3 regions of the Arthrobacter sp. LjRoot14 genome follow, and region 3 is predicted to be linked to each of the others. Evidence: riboswitches for the same ligand, from Rfam matches in the RefSeq annotation. Region 3 holds a riboswitch; each other region holds the start of a gene.
The links. A riboswitch is a leader RNA that binds a small molecule or an ion and turns the genes downstream of it on or off. The one in region 3 is predicted to bind cyclic di-AMP.
Positions count from the first base shown of each region.

Region 1: it holds a riboswitch for cyclic di-AMP, as region 3 does, so the genes downstream of both, ACSQ12_RS04215 (C40 family peptidase) here and ACSQ12_RS03505 (hypothetical protein) in region 3, are expected to answer to the same signal.
Region 2: it holds a riboswitch for cyclic di-AMP, as region 3 does, so the genes downstream of both, ACSQ12_RS12155 (NlpC/P60 family protein) here and ACSQ12_RS03505 (hypothetical protein) in region 3, are expected to answer to the same signal.

Region 1 covers NZ_CAXURL020000001.1:891,193-894,460, forward strand. Annotated here, with positions in the region: cyclic di-AMP (ydaO/yuaA leader) riboswitch at 116-329, shown strand; gene ACSQ12_RS04210 (M23 family metallopeptidase) at 333-1,154, shown strand; cyclic di-AMP (ydaO/yuaA leader) riboswitch at 1,284-1,461, shown strand; gene ACSQ12_RS04215 (C40 family peptidase) at 1,622-2,206, shown strand; gene ACSQ12_RS04220 (NlpC/P60 family protein) at 2,346-3,110, shown strand.
Region 2 covers NZ_CAXURL020000001.1:2,714,980-2,718,247, reverse strand. Annotated here, with positions in the region: gene ACSQ12_RS12165 (hypothetical protein) at 1-183, opposite strand, end outside; gene ACSQ12_RS12160 (polysaccharide deacetylase family protein) at 210-1,718, opposite strand; cyclic di-AMP (ydaO/yuaA leader) riboswitch at 1,948-2,142, shown strand; gene ACSQ12_RS12155 (NlpC/P60 family protein) at 2,146-2,910, shown strand; gene ACSQ12_RS12150 (hypothetical protein) at 3,026-3,268, opposite strand, start outside.
Region 3 covers NZ_CAXURL020000001.1:730,994-734,261, reverse strand. Annotated here, with positions in the region: gene ACSQ12_RS03510 (HAMP domain-containing sensor histidine kinase) at 1-1,377, shown strand, start outside; cyclic di-AMP (ydaO/yuaA leader) riboswitch at 1,527-1,701, shown strand; gene ACSQ12_RS03505 (hypothetical protein) at 1,701-2,477, shown strand; gene ACSQ12_RS03500 (hypothetical protein) at 2,712-3,182, shown strand.

The DNA.
Region 1 (3,268 bases), 160 kb from region 3:
AACACGTTGAGACGCAGATAACGGAATTATTACCGTGCTGATTAATCACCTATAGTTGAGGACTAGCGCCGATACTAAAGCGTTACCTGATCCGAAGCCGAGCTCTGCCAGCGGATCAAGGTACGAATCACCTCCTGGCAGAGGCGGGGGAACCACAACCGGCCGTTGAAAGACGGCCTTGGGGTGAAGTCCGTCAGCGGCAAAGCACCTCCGACGAAGGATTCCTTTGGGATACCCCTGTGTCGGATGCCTTGCATTGGCGGACCGGGTCTTTGATCTCTCTGACCCGAATCCGACAGCTAACTCCGCAGGCTTTCCAGAGAGGATAATTCTTGACCACGCAGACCGTCAGGGGCCGCCGCAGGGCGACAGGTCCCGCTTCGGAGTACCCCGTGGCCGAAGCCGTAATGACGGTCAGGCCGCGCGACGCACACCGTGATGCGCGCCGGCGCCGGGGCCTGTTCAGCCAGGTTACGGACTTCGCCTCGGCGAGCGGCGTGGGTCAGAAGGCGGGCATCGCGCTGGCCGCCACCGGACTGGTCCTTACCGTGACCGTACCGTCAACCGGCCCCATGGTCGCCACGTCAGACACGGGATCCACCGCCGCCGCATCAGTCGCGGCGCAGCCGGAGGTCTCCGCTGCCGCCAGCGCCAAGATCGACTTCAACCGGACCGCCGTAGCCACCAAGGGGGATCCGGACGGCAAGCTCAAGCAGTTGCTGAGCGCGCAGTCAGCCGGAACCATCACCCGCGCGGCATCCACCGGCAGCCTGGGTGCGCCGCTGGAACAGATGGTCACCGCATCACCTTTCGGTTTCCGGGTTAGCCCGATCACGGGCGGAGCCGGCGAGTTCCACCGTGGCCAGGACTACGCGGCCCAGTGCGGCACAAGCGTATTCGCCGCCGCCAGCGGAACCGTAACCTTCTCCGGCTGGCACCCCTACGGCGGTGGCAACCGTGTGGTGATTGACCACGGCAACGGCCTGGAAACCACGTACAACCACCTCTCGTCGTCCAGTGTCCAGGTTGGCCAGAAGGTCAACCGCGGCGACGTGGTGGCGCTCAGCGGGACCACCGGTGCCTCCACCGGCTGCCACCTGCACTTTGAAGTGATGGTCAACGGCGAAGTCGTCGATCCGCTCGGCTGGCTCTGATCCAAACGATCGCCCGCTCTCGCATTCCTGTGACATGCCGTGACCTGAATGTGACATTCGTTCGGAATTCCTGTACCGTTTAGAGCACGCCAAGTTTTCCGAAGTTGGCGCTCTTGAGTGGATTGCCTAACTCTGCCACCGCTCAAGGTCCGTTCGCATTACATCGTCTGGCAGAGGCGGGGGAACCAATTTTGGTCTTCGCAAGAAGACCTTGGGGTTAAGTCGCAACGCTTCCCAGGAAGCCGAGCGGCCGGGTGACTCCCATCCGAATCCGACAGCTCACCTCGTAGGCATTGGGAGAGGCTACCTTCGTGTCTACACGTCACAATTCTGCGCGCCACCGCGCGCAAACGGTTCGTACGAACCCGTTGAACTCCGTGTCCAGGGCTGTTACTGCCAACGCCGGGACCGTAGGTCGCCAGGCGGCTGTTATCGCAGCTGCTTCCGGACTGATCCTTAGTGTTGGGATGCCGGCAAATGCCGCCGATACCAACCTGGGCGTTTCCGCTTCGACGGAGTCCGGCTCACAGTCGGCCCAGCTGACCGTAACTGCAGAACCGACAGCGACTGTTTCCTTCGAGCGTCCGGCAGTGACCACGAAGGCAGCGCCCAAGGTTGAAACCGTTCGGGCACAGTCCACCGGTACGGACGCCAGCGAGACCTCCACTGAGGCTGACGGAGAGGCCAAGGCAAGCAAGCTTGCTGACGCCGCATCTTCCGCAGCAGCATCGGGCCTCGCTGCCATCGCTTACACCGGTATCGGCAGCCCATACGTCTGGGGCGGTACCACTCCCAGCGGTTGGGACTGCTCAGGCTTCACGCAGTGGGTATACGCACAGGCCGGCATCAGCATCCCCCGCACCAACGCATGGACAGCCATGACGCCTACCGCCACCCCGGCGCCGGGCGATCTTGTCATGCAAAACGGCGGCGCCCACGTTGGCATCTACGTCGGCAACGGCATGATGATCAGCGCGCTCAACCCCTCGCAGGGCACTCTCCTGCACGCTGTGTCCGCCACGGGCACCTCTGCGTTCTACACGCTTCGCTAACACACGCGCTTCCCATCGCTGAAGCGCGCGTTCTTCGCTAAAAACCCTGTTCGGGCCGTTCCGGCTTACCCCCAAGATGCCGGAGCGTCCAAAAACCGCGGCCTGCCATGCAGTCTGAGGAAAACGAAAGAGAGAACTAATGACTACTCGTGCCATCGCACGGCATCGCGCCGAGGTTACAAAGACCAACTCGCTTGCTGTCATTGCCAAGGCCGTCGGCGACAACGCCGGTGGCATGGGCCGTCAGGCTGCGGTTATCGCTGCTGCCTCCGGTCTGGTCCTGACGAGCGGTATCGCAGCCAACGCTGCCGACACCAATGTTCAGCGCGAAGCAACCTCTGCTTCCACCCTGGAAGTCCAGTCTTCCGCTCCGGCCAACATCTCGGCTGCATCCAGCATCGCCATCTCCTTCGAGAAGCCGGCTGTTTCCACCTCCCCGGCTCCGGTCGTTGAGGCTCCCAAGCCGGTTGTTGAGGTTCAGGAAGCTGCTCCCGCGGCCGCTCCGGCTGCCGTTGCAGAGACTGTGTCCGCCCCGGCGGCTCCGGCTGCCCCTGCGGCCCCCGCCGCTGCCAGCGGAAACGGCGCTTCGATCGCAGCTGCGGCGTACGCCCAGCTCGGCGTTGCCCAGGACTGCACCGCCCTTGCCACCAACGCGCTTGCGGCCGTAGGCATCAACTACCACGGCTGGCCGGCCGGTTACCTTTCCTTGGGCCGTACCGTGAGTGCAGCCGAGGCACAGCCGGGCGACCTCGCCTACTACGAGAACGGCGGCATGGGCATGGCCCACATCGCTGTATACGTCGGCAACGGCCAGGCCGTGCACGGTGGCTGGAACGGCGGAACCACTTCCCTGTTCAGCGTCAACGTCGGCTCCGGCCCGGTCTTCATCCGCGTTGGCGGCTAAAGCCTCCAGCTAACGTTTGCCGGAAGAACCCCTGCCTCCGGGCGGGGGTTCTTCTGCGTTTCCGGCAGGTGAATTTTTGCCGACACGGAGTGTATGGTAAGGGCCCGATTCGGTGATCGGCCACTTGAGTGTTTACTCTTGTGTTGTCGATCCATAGC
Region 2 (3,268 bases), 2.0 Mb from region 3:
GAACCCCAGGGCGCTGACGCGGTCGTTGAGGACCAGGACGTCGAAGCCACCGTCCCGCGGCTCGGCGTCCCACGTCGCCACATGCAGTTCCTTGCCCTCGAGGATCAAGAGCTCCGTGTTGACGTCGAAATCCTCCGGCGGCTGATCGCTCAGCTGGCAGATGGCCACGCAATAGTTTTTCACCTACGTATTCCGCTTCATGCGGGCACTTACGCAGGGAAGGCGTTGTTGTAGCGGTACATGAAGGCTGCCATGGCATCCCTGTGCACGGGCTGGACGGGACGGAAGGTCCTGGTGCCGTTCCCTTCGTCCCAGCCGGTGGAGATGTTCATCGACGCGAGCCAGTTGATTTCCTTGTAGAACTGCGTCTGCGGGACCACGTCAGTGAAGGGGGAGCCGCCCGGTGCGTTGTAGGCAGGGCTGCCGGCAAAGCGGTACATGAAGGCTGCCATCGCATCGCGGTTCACGGCCTGCAGCGGCCGGTACGATTTGGCGCCGTTTCCTTCGTCCCAGCCGGTGGAAATGCCCTTCGACGCGAGCCAGGCGATTTCCTTGTAGAACTGCGTCTGCGGTGTCACATCGATGAACGGGGAGGTGCTGGGCGGTGTGTAGGCCGGACTCCCGGCGAGCCGGTACATAAAGGCGGCCATGGCGTCGCGGTTGACGGCGAGCGCCGGACGATACGTGCTGGTGCCGTTGGCTTCAACCCAGCCGGTGGAAATCCCTTGCGAGGCGAGCCAGCTGATTTCGGTGTAGAACTGCGAGTTCGCGGGAACGTCCGTAAACGAGCCCGACGGCGACGGCGACGGGGACGGCGATGGTGAAGGTGAAGGCGACGGTGAGGGGGGCGGTGACGTTACGGGGGACTGGCCCAATGCCTGCGCCACTGTGCGGACCGACGTCGTACCGTTTGCTGTCCGCGCGGCCAGCCACGTGACGAACTCTTTGAACAGCGCGGGGCTGATGGACAGTGACGGATCAGTTCCGTTCGCAATTTCGTGGAACGTCAGCTGCAGCCAGCCGCCGGTTGTCTCGGCGTTCGTGACCGTCGCCTGCAGGTCCGCCAGGGTCCATGTGGCGGCCACCTGGTCCGGAGCCTTGGTGACCATGGGTTCCTGCGGCGGGAGCGTTTCGGCGACAGGGCAGTCGGCGCAGCTGGCGGGAGAGCGGATGTCGCCGAGGCCCCGGGAACTGCTGTACCCGCAGCCGCTGACTGCGTTCTGGGCTGTCTGGTTCACCGCCGCGAAGGGGTAGGCGAAGTTCCGGACGGTGAAGCCCCAGCCTTCGAGGGTGGACTTGCTGTTGCAGGCCTCCGCACTGGCGGCCGCTGCGCTGAGCGTTGTCATGTCCGGGTGGGTCACGCTGTGGCCGCCGATCTCGTTGCCGTCGGCCACGAGAGTGTTCAGGTTTGCCTGGGTGAGGAACCCGGACTGGCCCACAAAGGACGTGGTGATGAAGAAAGTTCCCACCAGCCCGTGGGCTTTCAGCTCCTGCGCTGCGGCCAACTGGCTGCCGAGTCCGTCGTCGAACGTCAGGCTGACGATGGTCGGCCCCGCGGCCTTCGAAGTGCCGGCCACGCCCGCCACTGTGCTGACAGCAAGCAGCAGCGCACCCAGGATTGCAACCCAGCGCCTGCCGTGCGGGCCTCCGGCCAAAGGTTCAGGGGGATCCGCCACGTGACGCGCGGGCTTGCGGACAGGCTGATTGGACCAACGCATGATGCCTCCAAGCGTGTGAGTCCCCCCGCAAGAACATGCACGTAGACTACGCCTCGTGGCGTCAAGGCAAAACACTCGACTTTGATTAACGCAGTACCCGAGTACACCGCAGCTACCTGCATTCCGCGCTTGGTTCGGCAGTGCGTTATCCGAATGTGACATCGGCCGAGGGGCGCGCGTACGGTGGGACAGTGCCGGTTATCTCCGATACGGGCACTCCCGGGCGGATTGCCTAACCCTGCCGCGGCCCGGGATCCGATCGAAACCATCCGGCAGGGACGGGGAAACCACTTTTGGCCTGCAGGATTGTTGTGCAGGTCTTCGGGGTGAAGCCGCAAGCCGTCTGCTGAGCGGACGGCAACTGCGGCCGGGTGTCTCCCATCCGAATCCGACAGCTAACCTCGCAGGCATCGGGAGAGGTTACTTCATGTCTTCACGCAAACTGCCCGCTCACCATCCGTCAACAGCGCCCGCAGGACGCTCCGGCGTCACAACGGCCCGCGGCAGAAGCAAGGTTGGCCGCCAGGCCGCGGCGATTGCGGCGGCTTCTGGCCTGGTCCTGTCCAGCGGGATGGCTGCGCAGGCCGCCGAGGCTCCCGCGGAACGCGATTCGGCACCGGCATCCGGCCTCGACGCCAAGGCCCAGGTGGGTGCCCCGCTCAGCGCGGACTCCCACGTCAGGATCAGCTTCGAGCGGCCGGACGTCAGCACCACCCCCGCTCCAGTGGAAGTGCCGGTTGAAGAGCCCGCCCCGGCAGAAGCGGTGGCCCCTGCTGCAGCGCCGGCACCGGTTGCCGCGCCGGCGGCTCCTGCCGTTTCCGTCCAGGTCCAGGCAGCTGCGCCGGCTCCGGCTCCTGCCCCGGCGGCCGGCGGTGTCAACGCCGCCATGGTTTCTGCCGCCTACGCGCAACTCGGCATCACCCAGGACTGCACCGCCATGGTGGAAAAGGCACTTGGCTCCGCCGGCATTCCCGTCGGCGACCTGGGACCCATGCAGTTCATGAACTACGGCTCAGTGGTGGGGGAACCCCAGCCCGGCGACATGGTGGTCCAGTCCGGCCACGTGGGCATCTACATCGGCGACGGACAGGTGATCAGCGGCGGCATGAACGGTGTCAACGCCACCGTCACGCACCCGCTGTCCTGGCTGACGGCCACCGGCGGCGTGACCTTCGTCCGCGCCGGAGCCTAGCTGCTGGTCCCGTTCTCCCCGAGGGGCCGGGAAACCGGATGACAGGCCGGTGATCAGCTGCCTTGGGGGCAGCCGGTCACCGGCCTTCCCTGTCGCCAGACATCTGCCCGGGGTTTCAGGGCGGGGAGATCGCGACCGGAACCGTGCTCTCGCCCTGTGCGAACTTGATGCGCAGGACGGCATCGCGGGTGTCCGCCGGGATAGTGAAGCGGACATCGCCCGTTTTGCTTGAATCGCCAGCCACCAGCTCGTTCAGGCCGGAATCGGGGGAGTGGCTGACTCCGCCGGCGCCGAGCCTGAACGCTGAGTCCCAGAAGTTGATGTCATACCTGCCGTGGTTGGTGCATCTGAGCGTGAA
Region 3 (3,268 bases):
TTCCTGACCAGGCAGCTTGATGAACGCTTGGGGCAGGCCTCACGGCTATCGAACGAGGCGGGACGGCCACGCCCCAGCAACCCGTCCGGCAGGCAGGACGGGTTCGACGGCCCGGGCCAAGGTGTCGGCACGCTCATCGCGCGCATAGATAACGGGAATGTCAGCAGCGCCGGGTTCCTCGCCAAAGACGCCACCGTGGCGTCCCTCTCCCCCGAGGACAACCAGGTTCTTTTGGCACTCCAGCACGACGGAACGCCCGTCGATCGGGCACTGTCCACCGGCTCCTACCGCCTGGTAGCGGTGGAGGCGCCATACGGGGACGTGATTGTCACCGGGCTCCCCCTCAACGAGAAACAGAACACGCTCAACTCTTTGGTATGGACGATGGTGATCGTGTCGATGGGCGGCCTGGTCCTGATCGGCCTTGCCGGAACGGTGCTGATCCGACGCACCATGAAACCCCTCGAGCAACTGTCCGAGGTCGCCACGCAGGTTTCGAAACTGCCGCTCGACGCCGGCGAGGTGGCCCTCGCAGTCCGCGTGCCGCCGTCGAACGCGCATCCCGGAACCGAAGTGGGCAGTGTGGGGCACGCCCTCAACCTCATGCTGGATAACGTCTCCAAGGCGCTTGAGGCCCGGCAGCAGAGCGAAACCAAAGTGCGCCAGTTCGTGGCCGATGCCTCGCACGAGCTGCGCACGCCGCTCACCGCTATCCGCGGCTACACGGAACTCATGCGGATGACCGAGGACTTCACCCCGGACGGCCAGAAGTCCCTGGCCAGGGTGCAGAGCCAGTCCGAACGGATGACCACCCTGGTGGAGGACCTCCTGCTGTTGGCCCGGTTGGACGAAGGCCAGCCGCTCAAGATCAGCGATGTGGACCTGACGCAGCTTGCGGTGGAAACCGTCAGCGACGAGAAGGTCATGGCACCGGACCGCGCCTGGCAGCTGGAGCTCCCGGAAGAGCCCGTGGTGGTCCGCGGGGATGCCAAGCAGCTGCACCAGGTGATGGCCAACCTGCTCTCCAATGCCCGCAAGCACACGGAACCGGGCACCACCGTGGTCACCGGAGTGATGCGGTCGGCCGACGGCAGCGCTGTGGTGACCGTAACGGACAACGGTGCCGGGATCCCGCCGGAATTTGTGGACCGGGTTTTCGCCCGCTTTGCCCGGGCGGATGCCGCGCGAACCAGTCCTGCAGGTTCCGCGTCGGTTTCCGGCGGCGCGGGCGCTGCGGCTGCCGAGGGCACGAGCGGGCTGGGGCTGTCGATCGTGCAGTCGATTGTGGAGGCGCACGGTGGAACCGTGGAGGTCACTTCCCGCCCGGGGCGCACAGAGTTTGCGCTGCGCCTCCCGGGAGAATCACCGGAAGCGTAGCTGCTCCGTAAGCCCGGCGTGCGGTGCGGGCGGTTACGCAAGCCAACGCGCCGCCGTCGTGATCCTCGTTACCGAAATGTGACTTAAGCGCGAGACTCCTGTACCGTTTTTGGAGTGCGGCCACCGTTCCGGCCGCATATCCGGATGGACGCCAAACTCTGCCGCTACCCGGATTTCCTCATGATCAGGCAGAGGCGGGGGACCCAGGTCTCCGGGCATTCTGCATTGCCGCCCTTGGGGTGAAGCCGACACGTGAAGTTCCGTGCGGCCGGATGACCTCATCCGAACCCGACAGCTAACTCCGCCGGCATCGAGAGGCAACCATGACTAAATCCACGCCAGAAGTACGTCCTGAGCCCGCTTCCCGCACGTCCGCAGCGCCTGCGCACCGCTCACGCCACCGCGCCGAACCAGCCGCCAAGACGTCCCCGCTGTCCCGGTTCGCGGCCAGTCTGCAGGGCTCCGGCCGCCGGGCCGCAGTAGTAACCACCGCCTGCGCGGTGCTGATTGGCGTCGGCGCCGCCGGCCAGGCTTCCGAACCCGCCGCCCCGGCAACATCGGCAACGGGCGCTGGGAGTGCCGCAACCACTGCCGACGCCGAATCGAAGCTCGCGTTCGAAAAAATCCTCGTTTCCGCCATGCCCGCTCCGTCCTCTGTCAGCGTGAACGCGCAGTCGTCCGGGGAGAAGCCGTCGGAGGAGAAGGCACCGGAAGCGCCTGCAGCCGCCGCCGCTCCCGCACCCGCTGCGGCCCCCGAACCGGCTCCTGCCCCGGCGCCGCCCGTAGCTGTTGACGATCCCGCAGCTGCCCAGGCGTATGCCGCCTCGCAGCTCGGAACGTACGGCTGGGCGGCTGACCAGATGCAGTGCCTCACCACGCTCTGGACCAAGGAATCGGATTGGAAGACCACTGCCACGAACGCCAGCAGTGGCGCGTACGGCATTGTCCAGTCGCTGCCGGCGGAAAAGATGGCCAGCGCCGGGTCCGACTATCTGACCAACTTCCGCACCCAGATCAACTGGGGCCTGAATTACGTGAAGGAACGGTACGGCTCCCCTTGCGGCGCCCTGGACTTCCACTACGCCAACAACTGGTACTAAACCGGCACCCGCAGCCATCGTGGTTCGCAACACCGGAGGCCCCGAATCCATGTTTGGATTCGGGGCCTCCGGCCGTGTTGGCGTGTTGCTTCTTCTTGGACGGGACCTTCTCTCCGTTACGGGGCCACAAGGTTTTCACAAGGTCGAGGAGTGACTCTGGGTCGCCGCCGCTTTCAATCGTCTTCCCAGCGGCTGCCGGCCCAGCGCCGTCATCAAGATGCAGGGAGCACAACAATGAAAAAATGGTTAGTTTCGACGGCCGTCCTGGCCTCAATCTTCGCGGCCGCCGCCCCGGCCTCCGCCGCCCCTTCGGGCCCGCCGATCACCGTGGACGGACCCGCCACCTTCACGAGCTGTGGATTTCCTGTCACCGGTGAAGTCACCGGCAAGGCCAAGAACATCACGACTCCCTCCGGGGACATCATCAGCACTTCCCCGGGGCTGAAGATAACGCTGACGGGGCCAGACGGAAAGACCGCCAGTTACGTCATCACGGGCGTCCTATTCTTTTCGTTCCCGAGCGAGAACGTGGTCGAGGTGAAGGCTACGGGCAATAACCTCCTTCAGCTCCCGTCTCCTGACGGACTATTCCTCACACGGGGTAATGTCAACTTCTCTGTGGATTCCAAAGGCAACGAATTGCGGAGATTCTCAGGATCCGGCACTGCCACGAACATCTGTTCGCTGCTCGCCCCTGACTCATAAACCGCGGCGGCGGTGCTCCCACCAATGACGGCGGGAGCACCGCTGCCGCTTCCGTTCCTGTTCCGGTCCTGACAGAGCCCACAGCA